4 regions of the Colwellia sp. MB02u-14 genome follow, and region 4 is predicted to be linked to each of the others. Evidence: predicted binding sites of a transcription regulator. Region 4 holds the regulator's gene; each other region holds the start of a gene.

Region 1 (4,609 bases), on a different contig from region 4:
ATCCAGCACTTGTTATTGATTACACCTTTGCACCGAATAAGCGTATTGAACAAGACTTGATTGAACGTAAAATAGACCTTGGCATACTAACCGAATTAAGCCGTAGCCCTCTATTACTTAATGAAAAGATAGCGATTGAACCTTTGGTTTTAGTCACACCCAGTCGTGTAAAACGCGTAAATTGGCAAGTACTGACTTCCCTCGGTTTTATTAGCCACCCTGACTCAGCACATCATGCACAACAGTTACTGAGTAAGAACTATTCTGAATTTGAACATACCAGTCAATTTGACCACAAAGGATTCTCTAATCAAATTAGTTTAATTTTAGAGCCTGTTAGCCGTGGGTTAGGCTTCACTGTACTACCGCTTCATGCTGTAAATGCTTTCCCTGATCAAAATAAAATTAACATACACTATTTAAAAGTACCGGTTAATGAAACACTTTACCTTTGTCAAAATAGGCATTCTTTTGAAACTAAAAGGCGAAGATACATCAAAAAATCTATTCATGAGTTTATTGCGTAATACCTATAATCAAAATCACCTCAATCAAGTAGTTGATATTAGAAACTAAAAAAGGCTTGATTCATCATTTATTTCCAGCCTACTAACCATTTATCACTTATTTTTAAATCACGCCAATCTATGGTGTATTCATTGTGGGTCATCACTGCTTCTATAATACAGTGGGTCACTATTTGGTCTTCATCAAACTCAACCTTAGTGATAACAAAATGCTTTTCTTTGTTAACAATATCAACTTTAGTCCATTTGCTGTTAATAAGTGCTTTAGGGTTAACTTTATTCATCTTTACCTTAGTCATTATTTATTCTTTTAAAAAAGAGAGTTTAAATACCGATAATGAAAATTGACCTGCAGTCTTTTTAGTCATTAAAAACCCTACTTCTCTAATTGCTACAGAATTAAGTATCGGCGCACTTTGTATCATTCTTCCTCGAAAACTTGCCTTAAAATCAGCAATTGAGAGCGTAATTTTTTCACGCTTATTAACTATGGTTTTAAAATCATGTTTGTAAGCTAAACGGTAACCATTAATATAAATAACTAGTCTCAATTGATAAGTCTGACCATCACCTTTTACATCAATAACGAGATTTCTAGCACCTTCAGGAAGATTTTCAACAGCACGGAAAACAGAGCTAAACCCTCCATTATTATCAAGTGAGATATTGCCATTAAAAATGCCATGGTCTTTTTCAAAAGTCATATTTCCATTTGATAAGCCTCCCATAACATTGTCATCGGTTACTCGCCAGAGTCCTTTTTCTTGCTTTGAAAAATCAATCATATAAGCCTTTTCATCCAAACTATCGCTTTCAATAACGTATCCATTACCGTTGTTACTATTTGCATAGACACTAAAAAGCATTAATAAACTTAATACCAATCTCATCAGTAAATCTCATTTAAGTATCTGTAGTTAAATATTCATATTGATACGTAGAGTTAACTTTTTAAGATCAAAAGATAAAGAATGAGCTAAAGTTTAACTTCTAACGTATAAAGCCCTAATTAAATTAATAATCAATGAGTCAATAAATACATGCGCATTTTTTTATTTATATTGTTCATCAGCCTAGCATCAGGTTGTAGCACAAAATATACAAATCAATCAGTAACAGGGATGTCTTTCCCTTCGGTTACCGGACAAACATTAGAAGAAAATACGGTAAAGATCCCTGAAGACTTTAACAAAGACTTTACCTTGCTACTCGTTGGGTACAAACAAAATTCACAGTTTGATATCGACCGATGGCTAATTGGTTTAGATATGACAGGGACTAACGTTGATGTTTATGAACTTCCTACCATTCAGGGATTATTCCCAAGGATGTTCAGTACATTTATTGATAACGGTATGCGTGCGGGTATCCCAAAACCCCTTTGGAAAGGAGTGATCACTGTTTACGAAGATGGTGATAAAGTACAAGCTTTTACGGGTAATGAGGCCCCTAATAATGCTAGAGTTCTATTGTTAGACAAAGATGGAATTGTGCTTTATTTTTATGATGATGGTTTCTCAGTTGCAGCACTTAATGAACTTAGAAATCAATTAACGCCTTCAAAATAGTGATAGACACTTTGTAGTAATGGTAAGAAATAATCTCTCAAAGCTATTATTTCTTACCGAATTTCTTTTCTCTCCCCTCTATAACAGATGCTCCCGTCCCTATGACCTCCCAAGAAATTTCAAAGAATATTGTTTTAAAATGAATGGTAAACGAGTGATATTTTTCACTGGCTGTCGCACCATCATGGGGCGTTTACTTAGATTGGTGCATTTATCAAATCCTTTAAGCATATTTATTTTTGCCTATTTAATAAATAATCATTATTTTACAAAAGACTAACAAACAAGTGCTCAGTTGAATTTAAGTGGCATGAGACTTGAACTGTAAACATATGAGTATTTATCTACAGTGAAAATTATGCTTTCAGCTTTTATTGCACACCACAAACTACCTAAAGAATTTGGGCACACCGTAAAGCAGTATTACCGACCACTTGCTGATCGGATATATCGACAATTTAAAAAGAATAACACACCATACTTTGTTGGCATTAATGGCTGTCAAGGTAGTGGAAAGTCGACATTAACCGACTTTATTGCTGAGTATTTAATTGCTAAGTACCAACTGAATGTTGTTGTCATGTCTTTAGATGATTTTTATTTAACCGGTGATAAGCGCAACAAGCTTGCTCATGATGTGCATCCACTATTGGCAACGAGAGGCGTTCCGGGGACTCATGATGTGGTAGCGCTTGAACAAGTACTTGACCAATTAAATACCCAAAAAACCGATTTTCTCATTCCTAAATTCAATAAAGCGACCGATGAACCCTTCCCGAAAGAACAATGGACAGTCATTGAAAAAAACGTTGATATCATTTTATTAGAAGGCTGGTGTTGGGGCGTAACACCGCAAACTCAAGCACAATTAAAGTCACCTATTAATGAACTTGAATTACAACATGACGCAAATGGCCAATGGCGAAATTATGTCAATGAACAACTCAAAAAAGCTTATGCCCCTTTATATAAAAAAATGGACTTTTGGTTAGCACTGCAAGCGCCATCATTTGACTGTGTTTATAAATGGCGATTAGAACAAGAGCAAAAATTACAAGTCAGAAATATTGGTTTAGTAAATTCAAAAGTGATGACTCCAGAAGAAATACTTAATTTCACCCAATATTTTCAAAGGTTAAGTGTGCAAAGCTGTACGAGCATATCACAGTCTGCTGACGCAATTTTTTACTTGAATTATGCTCGTCAGATCACTGAAAAACCAGTGAAGGATGAGCAATGAGCCCATTTGAAATACTGATTTTTAGTGATCTAGATGGCACATTACTGGATCACTTCACTTATCAATCGACAGCAGCGATCCAAACGCTTGAACAATTGAAGCGAGCGAGTATTCCCGTTATTTTAAATACCAGTAAAACATTGGCAGAATTAGCGAGCATTAACAGCAAACTTAAGCTAAATAACCCCTTTATTGTAGAAAATGGCGCTGCGATTTATATACCACTCAATACCTTTGCGAAACAGCCCTCAGACACCGTAATTATTGATAACTATTGGGTAAAATCATTTTGTTTACCAAGACAGCATTGGCTAACGTTGTTGTCTGAACAAACCGATGAATTTAAAAAGTATTATCGAAGTTTTTCGATGATGTCATTGGAAACATTATCCCAAGAAACGGGGTTAACCTTAGCCGAAGCCCAACGTGCTAAGCAAAGGCAATATGGTGAACCTATTCAATGGTTAGGTGATGAAGCCACCAAAAATAAGTTTATAGATCACCTGCTTAATTTAGGCGCGAATGTTGTTCAAGGCGGAAGATTTATTCATATTGGAGGTTACTGTGATAAAGGCCAAGCCCTGATCTGGCTCACTGAACAATATCGAGAAAATGCTAATAATCCTGCAATTATGACCATTGCTTTAGGTGATGGAGAAAATGATAGCCCGATGTTAGAAGCCGCAGATATCGCGGTACAAATTCGTTCACCCGTTCATAATTTCCCCAAGTTATACCGTCAATTTAAAACGACTCGTACTCAATTATATGGTCCACAAGGCTGGGCTGAAGCGATACAAGTGCTTTTAGTAAAGCAACTATCCCATTCAACTAATACATACAATTAATGAAGAGGTAAACCATGGCTGATTTTTATCAAAACGGTACCGTAACAACGTTACATAATTTAGCACAGCGTGAACCAGCAGATATGGCTGCTGAATTATTAGACTTTTCTAAAAAACGCCCTTTAGGGCTTATTTTACCTTCATTGTTTTCTGAATTAGAAGGTGAAGCCTTACCCGATATTATTAATAAAATTAAAGATGTCGAGTATTTGTCTGAGATAGTTATTGGCCTCGACCGAGCCAACCTCAAGCAATACAAACATGCCTTAACTTTTTTTGGACAACTGCCACAGCACCATAGAGTGCTTTGGAATGATGGGCCTAGATTACAAGCGATAGATGAAAAACTACAAGCCCTTGGCCTAGCCCCAAAAGAGTTAGGCAAAGGGCGAAATGTTTGGTATTGCATGGGCTATATTTTGGCTT
Region 2 (4,609 bases), 340 kb from region 4:
AATCACGCATTCTGGCTATTTTATAACGCAGTGTTCTTGGGCTGATCCCTAATCGTTCAGCAACATCTTTTCGGCTACCTTGACAGGCGGTCAGCGTATCAAGAATAATTTGATGCTCTTGTAGTTTTAGTTCATTGCCTAGTTTATCTTCATTATTATTTTCTAACGGTATCTCAGTAACAATTTCACTATCAAAATTTTCAATTAATAGATCACCCGCATCAATAAGATGGTCACTGTGTAAAATAATAGCTCTTTGAATAACATTGTCTAATTCTCGGACATTACCCGGCCAATCATAACTGGCCAGTTTATTTCTAGCTGAAGCAGTAAGTTCTGGGATAACAAGACCATTAGCAACCGATGCTTGGGTAATTAAATGCTTAGCTAAAGGTACAATATCATCTCTACGTTTTTTCAATGGTAACCACGTTAATGGAAAAACATTTAAACGGTAATATAAATCTTCACGAAATATTCCGTCTTTAACCGCAGCATGTAAATCACGGTTACTGGTTGCTATAATACGAACATCAAGCTTAATCGTTTTACGCCCCCCTAAACGTTCAACTTCTCGCTCTTGCAACACCCGTAAAATTTTTGCTTGTAAGCCAAGATCCATTTCAGTGATTTCATCTAATAAGATAGTACCACCCTGCGCTTGTTCAAACTTACCTGGGCATGCTTGAATGGCGCCAGTAAAAGCCCCTTTTTCATAACCAAATAAAGTCGCTTCAAGCATATTCTCAGGAATTGCGGCACAATTTATAGCAACAAAAGGCTTGTCACTTCGGTTTGAATTATAATGAACATATTGCGCGAGTACTTCTTTACCTGAACCGCTTGGGCCAAGCACCATAACGGAAGCATCTGTAGTCGCCACTTTTTTAGCCAACACTAATAATTCAATGCTGCGTGCATCAGCCACCACGGGCTCATGACGTTTCGTCACGTTTAATGGCACATATTGATTAACCATGTTTAACAAAACTTCAGGAGCAAAAGGTTTCGCCATATAATTACAAGCGCCATCACGCATCGCTTGTACTGCATCATGAATCGTGCCGTATGCTGTCATAATGAGCACGGGTAAATTTGGCCATTTTCTCTTGATACTGTTAAGTAAAGTTAAACCTGACATCCCACCCATTTGTACGTCACTCACCACAAGATCAACACTTTGTTCTTTGAGAATAAGTAAAGCCACTTCACCTGAATCAGCTTCAATACACTGATAACCTGATAATTTCAAGGTATCAATGAGTGCTTCGCGTAGTCCCGCATCATCTTCAACCACTAATATTTTACTCTGATCCATTAGTGTTCTCCCCATTAACATGGTTTGTTTCTAAAATAGGCAAGTGAATACAAAAGTGTGCACCCTCTCCTGGCTTACTCACTAAACGCACATCACCTTGATGCGCCTTTGCAACTGATTTAACAACCGCTAAACCTAAACCTGTACCTTGCGCTCTTGATGTATAAAAAGGTTCAAAAATTTTACTGGCAAGTTCTTTATCAATACCTTGCCCATTGTCTTGTACACTAATGTAGGCATATTCATTTTGGCAGAAAGTCGTAAGTGTAATTTCTGCTCCTTGTTTGATCACTTGCAAACTATTATGAATTAAGTTTTCAATTGCCCCGCTCAAAGCGCGCTTATTACCCAAGATTTGGCAATCATCATCACAAAGTTTGATATTTACTTTCGCTTTAGCCTGCAAAATTAAGGCTTCAACACTGTTAACTGAATATGTAATCAATTTATTAATAGAGAGCGGTTCAACAACTTTCTGCTTGCCACTTTTGGAAAAGAGCAACATGTCGTTTACTTGTTGTTCTAAGTCGTGCAAACGCGCCATTAATTTTTCTTGAAAACTACCGCGATCGTCTGGAGAAAGTTTTTTATTTTTTAAATTTGCGCCATATAACATTGCGGCAGAAAGTGGGGTGCGAATTTGATGAGCAAGTTTTGAAACCAAGTGACCTAATGAAGATAAACGTTGCATATGGCTAAGTTTGTCTTGTAATAAACGTGTTTCCGTGAGGTCGGTGATCATAATTAGCTGCCCTGGTTGGTCACCCAAGGCGGTAATTTCTAGCTTAACTCGCCGACCATCTTTTAATGACACTTCATGCCAATCGTCTGCACGTGGTTTAAAAGAGCGTTTAATCACATCAAACCACGCTTGACCCAAAATAGGTTCGTCAAGCAACAGGCTAGCAATTTTATTGGTTTTAATCACAATGCCATCACCATCAAGCATTATCATCCCCGTAGGCATAACATCGATAATTTGTTCAAGTTGCTTTGATTTTTGACGAAGTAAGGAAAGCTCACCACGGTATGCTTCACTTTCTAAAGTATCACTTGCAGAAAAAGGCTGCTGAGTAAAAGCAAACTTAGCTTGATGAAATAAACTATCTTCCACACAATTAAGGGATGAAGATAAGGTTGAAGATGCTAATGAATGTGAAACTGCAACGGTCATATACTTTACTCAATTTTAAAATACTAACTGAATAAAGCATTAACTATGCCAAAGAGGCTTTGTATTAATTTACATGAGGTTAGAAGTCATTTTACGTACAAAAAACGTTGTCAAAGATTTGGCTTTACCGTCTACTAACAAAAAACACTCAACGAAGTAGTCGCTAAGTGTCATTCTACGTAAAGATAAAAGCGCACAAAAAACGATTAGCTGGTATGCTTTTGTAAACTATACTTTCGCATTTTTTCAACTAACGTGGTTCTGCGCATCCCAAGTAATTCTGCAGAGCGAGCAACCACCCAATCATTTTTATCAAGCGCTTGGTTTATCATCGAAACTTCTAAATCTGCTAAGTACTCTTTTAAATTTAAACCCTCATTGGGTAGCACATCAACGACAGATTCACCTTTGAGTTCATCATCAAAATTCGTGATGTCTTCTTCGTCATCATCGTAATCAAAACCAGCAAATAGCTCATTTATCGCATCACGTTCTTGCAACTCATCAGGATATGCCGGTTGATACTCTTCAACATCAATATGACGATATTTTGCAGGTAATTCATTGACATTGACAACCTGCTCACCAAACATAATAATCATACGCTCAATCAAGTTTGATAGTTCACGAACATTACCCGCCCAAGCATGTAGTTTTAACGATTCAATCGCTTGCTCAGTAAAACGAACACTTTGTCCTTGCTCTGCTTCAAAACGAGCAATAAGTTCTTTAATCAGCAAAGGAATATCTTCTTTTCTATCACGTAGTGCCGGTGTTTCAATAGGAAAAACATTCAGACGATAAAACAGATCTTCACGAAAGGTTCCTGCGGTGATCATCTCTTCTAAGTGTTGGTGCGTCGCGGCAATGATACGGACGTTAGTTTTAATACTTTTTGCACCACCTACGCGTTCAAAAGTACGCTCTTGTAGCACACGCAGAAGCTTTACTTGCATGGGTTGTGGCATATCTCCGATTTCATCAAGAAATAAGGTACCACCTTCTGCCATTTCAAAACGGCCTTTGCGCGTAGAAATAGCCCCTGTAAATGCCCCTTTTTCATGGCCAAATAACTCACTTTCGAGTAATTCACCAGGAATAGCCCCACAATTAACCGGTACAAAAGGTCCTTTTGCACGATCAGACAAATTATGAATATTACGTGCAACAACTTCTTTACCCGTTCCGGATTCTCCTAAGACCAACACACTGGCTTGAGTACTTGCCACTTGCTCAATTAAAAATCTAACTTGTAGCATAGGCTCGCTGGTACCGACCAAAGATCGAAATAACAGATTAGGACCATTGTGGTTTCTTTTTGAAGGTAATTGGTTATGGTATTGATGGCAGTGATGTACTTGCTCAGTAAGTTGAGCATAATTCAATGGTACAGCCAAACTGCCTAGTACATTTACCGCTTTATTAAGTAAACTAGCATCAAGCACATCATGTAAAATAAAGGGGGTTGCGGGATGCTTGTTAACAAATTCAACAAGCAGCTCACTGACCTTACCGCATAAAATAACGGTAAGAATATGATCAGATTCGTTAAAATACTGATTAATATCTTCTTCAGGGCAAACATAAAAATGTTCGCCTACAAATGATAATACGGTGGCTATTTGATCGCGCCTGGCAATGTCGTTATCCACGACAAGCACATGTTTTTGACCCTGCATAATCTTGATAAACCAATATTTTTATTAACTAATAAACAGATTTTAGCGCGATATACTAAATAAGCAACAAAAAATTGACACCTTGTGCCATTACTTTGACTAAAGTATATAAATCATCTTAATTATAAATAAGATGAAATAAATTAAAGAAATGTTCAATGCAACCGATAACTATTTTAATAAGAGTAATTTACACGTTGAGTATGGTTTGAAATGAATAGTATAATTACCAACAGCACAAGCTTATTTTTACAGCGCCAAATGACAGATAACTCTAATAAATTATCTGTTACTTACGCTCGTTTGTCTTCGGGTATGCGTATTAATTCAGCAAAAGATGACGCTGCTGGCCTACAAATATCTAATAGACTGACTTCACAAGTTAACGGACTTTCTGTTGCTCAGCGTAATGCCAACGATGGAGTATCTCTTGCACAA
Region 3 (4,609 bases), on a different contig from region 4:
CATATTCATCTGGAGGACTCACCATGATTAAAGCGGCATCAAGTGGTAAAACATTTTCACGAAATAAGCGGGGAATATCAGAAATAAAGCTGGGAGTGTAATCAGCCCGGCCTTCAGCAATGGCTTCACGAATATTTTTCCCACCAATAAATAACGCATTTACTTTGAATAGATCTTTGTGTTCAGGCGTCGCCCACTTATTATCAGAGAGCGTTAAAATATGTACCGTTTCTATGTCGTGTAATTTAGCGCTATTAGCAATTAAGTCGTCGATTAAGGCGTTGGGAACAGCGGCATTAGAGCCAATAAAAATTCGATTACCGGACTTTAGAAACTGATCCCATTTTACTTTTTTCTTGTCTTGGTCGAATAATGACATAGTAAGTCGCTCTTATTAATGATGATAAATAAAGTATGCCGTAACTGAGAAATACTTTATTGATTATAATCAAGGCAACTGAGTATAACGTAACGTGCTTGTAAATCGACTTATACCTTAGTCTTAACCCTTGATTATCTATTTAGGGGGTATTAATTTAGTGCGATATTTAAGTAAAGATAAAAAAATCGAGCTACATTATAAAGTCATTTGCTAGCATCATTACTTTTTATTCGCTTTTATGAGAGGTTAATATAAAGGATAAAGCTGACCCAACTTAATGTTAAAAGCGACCAAGGTAAGTTGAGTGATTTTCTTGTTTGTGGTCTTTCATCGATATTATTTGTGGCGAGTTTTTCTTGGTTGTTCTTTTCTCTTAATAGTGATTTTTTAGCTTTATCTCGCTCTCGTGATTTCTTCCCCTGTTGCTTTTTATATTCGGCAATACCTTTTTCAATGCCTTGAGCAATAAGCTTGGTTTGTTCTTTGGTTTGCTTGGGTTTTTGTATACTTTTGGCAACTTTTTGTGCTTCTACTTGACGTTCTTGCGATTGTTTATGCATCATTTATTTTATTATCGTCTAATATTCATATCATAAGGATGAATTTATAAGAACCTCACCGGTTGATCAAGGCTTATCTTAACTTTTTAAAGTGATAAATCATGCGTATGTCAACCTAGGTAGTTGTTAAACTTTGACTGAATATTGCCTTGTTTTATGACCTTATTATTTAAAAATAATTTACTTATTTTACTTATTTTACTTATTTTACTTATTTTTATTAGTATGGATAGTTATGCATATAATGAAAATGAAGCGAAAACTTCAGAAAAAGAACGACCTGTCATTCAGGTGGTATCTGAAATTTATCCGCCTTACCAAGTGATTAATGAAATCGGTGAGCTTGGGGGACTGTCTGTTGATAAAGTAAAATTACTCTTTCATCGCTGTCTATAAATTATCAGGTAAAGATATTTCCGTGGGCACGAGGTTATCAATTAGCGTTAACGCAACCTAATCTCTTTATATTTTCGTTGTTAAGGACACAAGAAAGAGAGTCTTTATTTCGGTGGGTAGCACCATTATGTTTGATAGAATTTTCATTTTATCGGTCAAAAAGCAGACCTGACATTCAACTGAATTCAGTAGCCGAAGCAAAAAATCACCTTATTGATGCACAAAAAGGGCAAGCATCAGCGGAGTATTTATTAAGGCTAGGTTTTGAACCAGAAAAGAATCTGTCTATTTCTTATAATAACGATAATTTTATTCAAATGTTAGCCTTTGACCGTGTTGAACTGATTGTTCTCTCTTCAACATACTTTACATCACTCATAGCAACAAACTCACCTTATGCTGACAAAATAGAACCTGTTTTTTCTATCAATTATTTAACGCGTAATTTTTATTTAGCGAGTAGATTTAATACCTCAACAGATTTGATTAATCGACTTGATAAAGCCTATGATGAATTAGCGCCACAATTTTATGGTAATTGTAAATAACAAGCCTTATTTTTTGCTTGATGGGTTGGTTAAATTACATGGATAATGGTTAAAAGTACTAAATCATAATGTCTTTTATGTTTTTTTATTACCCTATATATGTAAGTTATTGTAATTTATTATTATTATTGATGGTCTGTTTATTGCTTTATTTTCAATCGTATTTTAACTGTTTAAAGGAATAATAAGATGGCCGTTAACATTGCAGACCGACCTATCGATAAAGTAAGAGAAGAGGTTGTTGACCAATTAGTGATGAATTATAGTCACGGTGAGCTTTCACATGAAGCTTTTGAAAGACGATTAGACCAAGCAATGGCTTTTGAATCAAATGAAGAGCTTGTTTCACTTGTTGCAGATTTAGACTTAACCGTCGATCAAGAATATATAGAGAAGAAAAAGGAAGACTTTCGCTTTAATTATGCTTCTACTCCAACTGATGAAAGTGATTTACTTGTTAATATTTTTAGTGGAAGTGGCCGCAGTGGCGAATGGCGTGTCGCTAAAGAAATTAAGTCAATAAATATTTTTGGTGGTTGTGATATCGATTTTAGTGAAGCCATATTTACGCAAAGAGAAGTTACGGTAAAAGTCTTTTGTTTGTTTGGTGGCATTGATATATATGTGCCTGAAAATGTGAAAGTCGTTTCAAAAGCTTTTTGTGTTTTTGGTGGTGTCGACAATAAAGCGCCATCTACTGATTATATTGATGCCCCCACCATTTACGTTGAAGGAGTCGTGTTATTCGGAGCTTTAGATATCACCCTTAAACGTACACTGAAAGAACGTTTTATCGCTTTTGCTGATGGTTTAAAAGATATATTTAATTAGCTTTTATTATTTATACACTTTATTGACTTCGGCAAACCTTTTATAAATCCCTTATGTTATTTTTAGTCTTAACAAAGTAGAGGGGATAAAGTGACTGATAAGCAAACGATTAAATTACTAAAAGTGATGATGTTTTTTGGCCTTTTTCTTTTCTTACTTGGCTATTATCTTTTATCTTATGCGGATCTGCCTGAAAAAATGGGCGTAAAAGGTATTATTATCTGCGCTGCCTGTATGGCTTTTGGGTTGATTTTTTCATTACCTACAAAAATGTATCTAACCTTTTTATGGGTTAAACGAGAGAATGATCAAACTTGTAAATATAAAGCACAAAAAATAGATAAAAAAAACGCGAGCACGTAATATGCTCGCGTTTTTTGTTAAATGAAACTGATAAAGCCTAATCAGTAAAGGTAATCCTTGGCTTCGCACCGATAGATGAATCTATTTTAGGGTAGCAAAGTAACAGTCTTGCAGAGGCAATGTCTTGTTCTTTAACCATGTAATCTTTAAAAGCATTGAGACGTTGCTCAGACAATTTAGCGAGTTGCTTTATTTCATCTTTGTTGGTAATTGCAGCACCTAAGGGTTTGTTAATATCCGCTGGTGTTGCAATTGCACATAACGTTAACTGTGTCTCAAGTTTGTCTTTCATTAACGAAGAAAACTGAGTGAGAAACTTACTATGTTGATCTGTTAATTGAGTATCTTTTACAGGGAATTCAAGGTCATTAAAGCGCACTTTGAGTAAGTAACCACCTGCTGATATAGCAATATTGACAACATTGGCATAGGGAACAAATGTTGCCATCAAATACTCTTTAGCTGCTGACATTGTTGCTTGCTTAACCATTAAGCTGATAAAACCACTCATGCCAAACGATGGATCATTGGTGCTGCCTGTTAATGGAATATCTAGCTCTACATTCCCATCGCCGTCTTTTAACATGCCTAATGCTATATTAAACGGCACTGATGTCTGGCTTTTTATGGTGCCCGTTTCATGATCGTTGGCTGCGCCAAGTTCAACGCCTCTTAAAAGTAATACGGTATTACCGTCAATATTGGCATTATTAACGGTAATATCAAGTTCTACATCAAGCTGGCCGCTCTTAAGTTCATGTTTAAGTGCGCCTGAGATATAGGTTGATAATGACGGTAGGCTCACTTCTTTGAAGAAACCTTTTAATTGATAAAAGTCTTCATGACTAAAAGGCTTAGCAATGGCTGACAAATCAAAATTAGCATACTTATCACTGCTTCCCTTTAACGAAAATTGGCTCTCTTGCTTTGGTTTTTGATTATCAAAAGGGCCAGCGTTAAGGGTTGTGATACTAAATTCTCTTTCATAATGAGGGCTGGTACTACGGTCAATAAAATGAATTTGTGCGCTGTCACCCAATGAAAAGCTATTAAGTGACAATAAGAAGGGTGATTCAGTACTCTTTGTCGCTACGTCAGCAGTATTTGGCTGATTGACATCTTTTTCTATCGCCGCTTCAGTAGGTTGCTCACCTTTTGGCGAAACGGGCAATCCGGTAATATTTTTTTCTTTATCAAGGTTGGTATCAATTGCTAAGCCTAAAAGGCTAATAGTGTCGATAGATAAACCCTGCTGCGATACCGTAATATTATTAATATTTAAATTTTTGAACTGGGCTAAAGGTGGTAGCTCATCGGTGGTGTTTTCAGCAAATAGGCTTTGCTCAATAACAAGGTTGGCGATATTAGCTGTTATTAGCGACTCCAATGTTGTTATGGCAATGTCATCAAGCTTTATCGCTGATATTTTGGCCAAAACTTGTGACTCTATCTCATCGTACGCCATTAAATTATTGACGTTTAATTTAGCGGTTCCTGATATCTTCGGGGCTTGGTCACTGACGAGTTCG
Region 4 (4,609 bases):
GGGATTATTGAATGGAGAAATGCCTCAATACCACAGTTACAAGCGATTGACAAAACACTCACGCCTGACTTTATTGCTGAAAATTTACACAGTAATGTCTACAAGAATGAAGGAAGTTTAGCTTATGTTGTTGATGCACAGCGTATGGAACATTATCCTGAGTTAAACATTACCAATTTTGAGTTTCCTCAATACACCCTTCATCCAAAAAATAATGCGCCCACATGGAAGGTATCTGCCAATGAAGGCATATTATATAACAACAACCGAGTGAAGTTAGAAAAGCATGTGCGCTTGGTAGCAACCGATCAAAATAGCTTATTACAAGAAGTTCAAGGAAAATACTTTGAACTTGATTTAAAAACTAACATCATAAGTTCAGAACAAGAAATTAAAATTATTGGTAAAGGATTTACCATCGATGGTAAGGGTTTAATTGTCGACTTAAACACCAACCAAATGACACTAACTAAACATGTGAAATCCATTTATGAAATTGTTAAAAAATAGCCTACTGTGCTTAATATTATCAGGCGCCTTGCTTTCATCAGCTTTCGCTGAAAAATTTGATATATCACAAAAAATTGAAATTGATGCATCAAGACAAGCAGCAGATCTTAAAAATAAAATTTTCAGCTATATCGACAACGTAGTTATCACCCAAGGTTCATTAATTATTCGTGCCGACTTGGTTCAAGTGCTAACGCAATCAGGTAGCGAAGAAAAAACCTATATTGCGAAAGGGAAACCAGCAACATTTGAACAAACGTTAACCGATGGTACTCTGCTTAATTTGCAAGCAGATGAAATACGATACGAGCCTGGAAACAATTTAGTGATCATTTCAGGAAATGCATTATTACAACAAGAAGACAGTGAAGTCAGTGGTAGTAAAATCACTTACAATATTGATACTCAGTATGTAAATGCTGAGAGTAAAACTAATGAACGAACGAAGACAATTTTTCAGCCTAAAGAAAAAGTACAAGCGAAAAAAAATGACACTAATACTCTGGAAAAAGGTAACTTATGAGTACGAGCACGCTAATGGCGAAAGGTCTTGCTAAGGCTTATAAAGGCAGAAAAGTTGTTAAGAATGTCAGTATGCAAGTCTCAGCAGGACAAATAGTGGGTTTACTCGGCCCTAATGGCGCAGGAAAAACCACCTCTTTCTATATGATTGTTGGTTTGGTTGAAAGTGATAGTGGCGATATTATTCTCAATGATGAAAACCTCACGTTAGCACCTATGCATGAACGCGCAAGAAAAGGGATAGGGTACTTGCCACAAGAAGCCTCTATCTTTCGAAAACTGAGTGTTTACGATAATATTATGGCCATTTTGCAAACACGAAAAGAATTATCTAATGCAGAACGTGAAGAAAAGCTAGAACATTTAGTTGAAGAATTTAACATAGGTCATATTAAAGATAATTTAGGCATGAGCTTATCAGGTGGTGAACGTCGCCGAGTAGAGATTGCTCGAGCTTTAGCCGCAGAGCCCAAATTTATTTTATTAGATGAACCTTTTGCGGGTGTTGACCCAATTTCAGTAGGTGATATCAAAAAAATTATTCTACACTTAAAAGAACGTGGTATTGGTGTTTTGATCACCGACCATAATGTAAGAGAAACCCTTGATGTGTGTGAACATGCTTATATTGTTAGTCATGGTGAACTTATTGCAGAAGGTAATGCAGATCAAATTCTTGCAAATCAACATGTAAGAGATGTATACCTTGGTGAACAATTCACGCTATAGTAGCTAATAAGTTAATAATATTTTCGTATATCGACAATATTCAATTAAAAATAATAGGAAGTTAATGACCTAAATGCGCCCTACTCTACAACTCCGCATAGGACAACAATTAACCATGACGCCTCAATTGCAGCAAGCAATCAAATTGCTGCAATTGTCAACGTTAGAGCTTCAGCAAGAAATTCAAGAGGCCTTAGAAAATAATCCATTACTAGAAATGGATGAATCGTCAAACAATGCTGAAGATAAAAGTACTGACAATCTTGAAGAAGCTCACACAGCTGGTGCAGGTGATATTAAAGAGAAAGCCGTTTCTGATGGCAGCGAAGACTCTACACCCACCATCGATGAGATCACCACCACTGAAGCAATGGATAAAAATGATATCCCTGAAGAATTAAACATGGATACGACCTGGGATGACAACTACACCGCAGGTGCAGCGAGTTCTAATTCGGGACCCGCTTCAGAAGATTATACTTACCAAGGCGAAACTCAAGATTCTATTCAAGACCACTTACGCTGGCAAATGGAATTAAGCCCTTTCACCGAAACCGACCGTGCTATAGCTACCGCAATCATAGATGCCGTTGACGATGCTGGCTATTTGACCGTTTCCAGTGAAGACATTCTAGACAGTGTTGCCATTGAAGGTGTTGAACTTGATGAAATAGAGGTGGTACTAAAACGTATTAACCTCTTTGACCCTGTTGGCGTTGCTGCACGTTCTATTTCAGAATGTTTAATTATTCAACTTAACCAATTTGACCCCGCAACGCCGTGGTTAGCAGAAAGTAAGTTGGTGTTACGTGACCATATTAATCTGCTGGGTAGCCGAGATTATCGTACGTTAATGCGTAAAACTCGACTAAAAGAAGAGCAACTTCGCGAAGTCGTCCGCCTGATTCAATCACTTGATCCTAGACCTGGCGACAGTGTTATCAAAAGTGATGATCAATACGTTATTCCTGATGTTTCTGTTGAAAAGAAAAATGGGCGTTGGGTTGTTGAACTAAATCCTGATACAGCACCAAAGCTGTCTGTCAATCAGCAATATGCTTCGATGTCTCGTTCGATGAAGTCAACGGCAGACACACAGTTTATTCGCTCAAATTTACAAGAAGCTAAATGGTTTATTAAAAGTTTAGAAAGTCGTAACGATACCTTATTGAAAGTGTCAAACTGTATTGTTCAACGACAAATTGGTTTTTTCGAACATGGTAATGAAGCCATGCGTCCTATGGTTCTAAATGATATTGCCGAAGCTGTCGATATGCATGAATCAACCATTTCTCGGGTAACAACACAAAAGTATATGCATACGCCACGAGGAATTTTTGAACTGAAATTTTTCTTTTCAAGTCATGTAGGGACAGAAAGTGGTGGCGAATGTTCATCAACCGCTATTCGTGCATTAATCAAAAAATTTGTCGCGGCTGAAATACCCGCAAAGCCATTAAGTGATAGTAAAATGGCTGACTTATTAGCCACTCAAGGAATAAATGTTGCTCGGCGTACTATTGCAAAATATCGCGAGTCACTTTCTATTCCCCCTTCTAACCAACGAAAAAGTTTACTTTAACGAAAAGATGAGGAATTAAGCTTATGCAAATTAATCTTTCTGGTCACCATGTTGAAATTACCGAAGCTTTACGAGAAAATGTCAATATAAAAATGGCAAAGTTGACCCGACATTTTGACCATATCAATAATGTTCATGTTGTTCTCACCGTTGAGAAATCAAACCAAATTGCAGAAGCGACGATTCATCTTAGTGGCACTGATTTACATGCTAAAGCTGAAAATCCAGATATGTACGCCTCTATTGACAGTCTTGTTGATAAACTTGATCGGCAAATATTAAAGTACAAAGGCAAAACGAATCAGCATTAATGCTGTTTTTTATCTTTTCTCTAATCAAAGAATGTAAGTAGTGTAATGAAGTTGCAAGATATCCTAACCCTTGACTGCACACTCTGTGCCGTTAAGGGGACTAGCAAAAAAAAACTCCTTGAAATAATTAGCGCCACTGCGGCAAAAAAAATTGAGAACCTTGATACACATCAGCTATTTGAAAGTTTAATGGCGCGTGAAAAAGTGGGTTCTACCGGCATCGGTAACGGTATAGCTATCCCTCATGGGCGTTTGTCAAATACCTCACAAGTCATTGCCGTTTTACTGACCAGTGAACAAGCGGTGGAATTTGACTCTATAGATAATCGCGGGGTAGATATTATTATTGCGCTGTTTGTGCCCGAAGAGAACTGCCAACAACATTTAGAAACGCTACAAAGTATTGCACAAGTATTTAGTACCAAACAAATCGCAAAACAAGTAAGAAAGTGTCAAAATTCGCAAGAGCTTTTTAATTTAATAAAGCAAGCTGCACGTTAATAAATACAATAAAAAGTCAGGAAAATTCAAATGAAACTCATGATAGTCAGTGGTCGTTCAGGGTCAGGTAAAAGTGTTGCATTGCGTGTGCTCGAAGATTTAGGCTACTACTGCGTAGATAATATTCCTGTTAACTTGTTGCCTGCGTTAGCCCATACCGTCATCAATGACTATGATAAAGTAGCCGTTAGTTTAGATGTCCGTAATTTGCCCAATGACCCTAATGATGTCTCAGAAATATTAGATTATCTACCTAAAACAGTAAAGCTCGATATACTTTATTTAGACGCCGATGATTCTGATCTTATTCGCCGTTTTAGTGAAACGCGTCGTTTACATCCGTTAATAAAACAAAATATTCCACTCGACCAAGCGATTTCTTTAGAGAAAAAACTGCTTGAACCTATTTCTACACGTGCGGGATTGTATATAAATACCAGCCAGTTATCACCTC

Evidence for each region. Region 4 encodes sigma-54, which starts transcription at its own class of promoters, with help from an activator protein. Its sites were predicted from a motif close to GTTGGCACGNNNNTNGNNT; they were not measured.
Region 1: a site for sigma-54 is predicted at 2,400-2,418, ahead of H4J52_RS03365 (kinase). Genes of this name have one in related genera too.
Region 2: a site for sigma-54 is predicted at 2,527-2,545, ahead of H4J52_RS10815 (PAS domain-containing sensor histidine kinase). Genes of this name have one in related genera too.
Region 3: a site for sigma-54 is predicted at 2,017-2,035, ahead of H4J52_RS17160 (LiaF domain-containing protein). Genes of this name have one in related genera too.

The regions. Positions count from the first base shown of each region.
Region 1 covers NZ_JACGUX010000047.1:47,917-52,525, reverse strand. Annotated here, with positions in the region: gene H4J52_RS03385 (LysR family transcriptional regulator) at 1-527, shown strand, start outside; gene H4J52_RS03380 (TIGR02450 family Trp-rich protein) at 596-811, opposite strand; gene H4J52_RS03375 (CIA30 family protein) at 830-1,417, opposite strand; gene H4J52_RS03370 (hypothetical protein) at 1,568-2,095, shown strand; gene H4J52_RS03365 (kinase) at 2,454-3,335, shown strand; gene H4J52_RS03360 (mannosyl-3-phosphoglycerate phosphatase) at 3,332-4,183, shown strand; gene H4J52_RS03355 (glycosyl transferase) at 4,198-4,609, shown strand, end outside.
Region 2 covers NZ_JACGUX010000079.1:105,232-109,840, forward strand. Annotated here, with positions in the region: gene H4J52_RS10810 (sigma-54 dependent transcriptional regulator) at 1-1,318, opposite strand, end outside; gene H4J52_RS10815 (PAS domain-containing sensor histidine kinase) at 1,305-2,492, opposite strand; gene H4J52_RS10820 (sigma-54 dependent transcriptional regulator) at 2,699-4,171, opposite strand; gene H4J52_RS10825 (flagellinolysin) at 4,385-4,609, shown strand, end outside.
Region 3 covers NZ_JACGUX010000087.1:170,850-175,458, reverse strand. Annotated here, with positions in the region: gene H4J52_RS17180 (GNAT family N-acetyltransferase) at 1-379, opposite strand, end outside; gene H4J52_RS17175 (DUF2956 domain-containing protein) at 619-945, opposite strand; gene H4J52_RS17170 (hypothetical protein) at 1,099-1,338, shown strand; gene H4J52_RS17165 (hypothetical protein) at 1,470-1,886, shown strand; gene H4J52_RS17160 (LiaF domain-containing protein) at 2,076-2,717, shown strand; gene H4J52_RS17155 (hypothetical protein) at 2,808-3,080, shown strand; gene H4J52_RS17150 (DUF748 domain-containing protein) at 3,118-4,609, opposite strand, start outside.
Region 4 covers NZ_JACGUX010000079.1:441,065-445,673, forward strand. Annotated here, with positions in the region: gene lptC (LPS export ABC transporter periplasmic protein LptC) at 1-510, shown strand, start outside; gene lptA (lipopolysaccharide transport periplasmic protein LptA) at 491-1,033, shown strand; gene lptB (LPS export ABC transporter ATP-binding protein) at 1,030-1,761, shown strand; gene H4J52_RS12355 (RNA polymerase factor sigma-54) at 1,835-3,343, shown strand; gene hpf (ribosome hibernation promoting factor) at 3,367-3,654, shown strand; gene ptsN (PTS IIA-like nitrogen regulatory protein PtsN) at 3,700-4,155, shown strand; gene rapZ (RNase adapter RapZ) at 4,186-4,609, shown strand, end outside.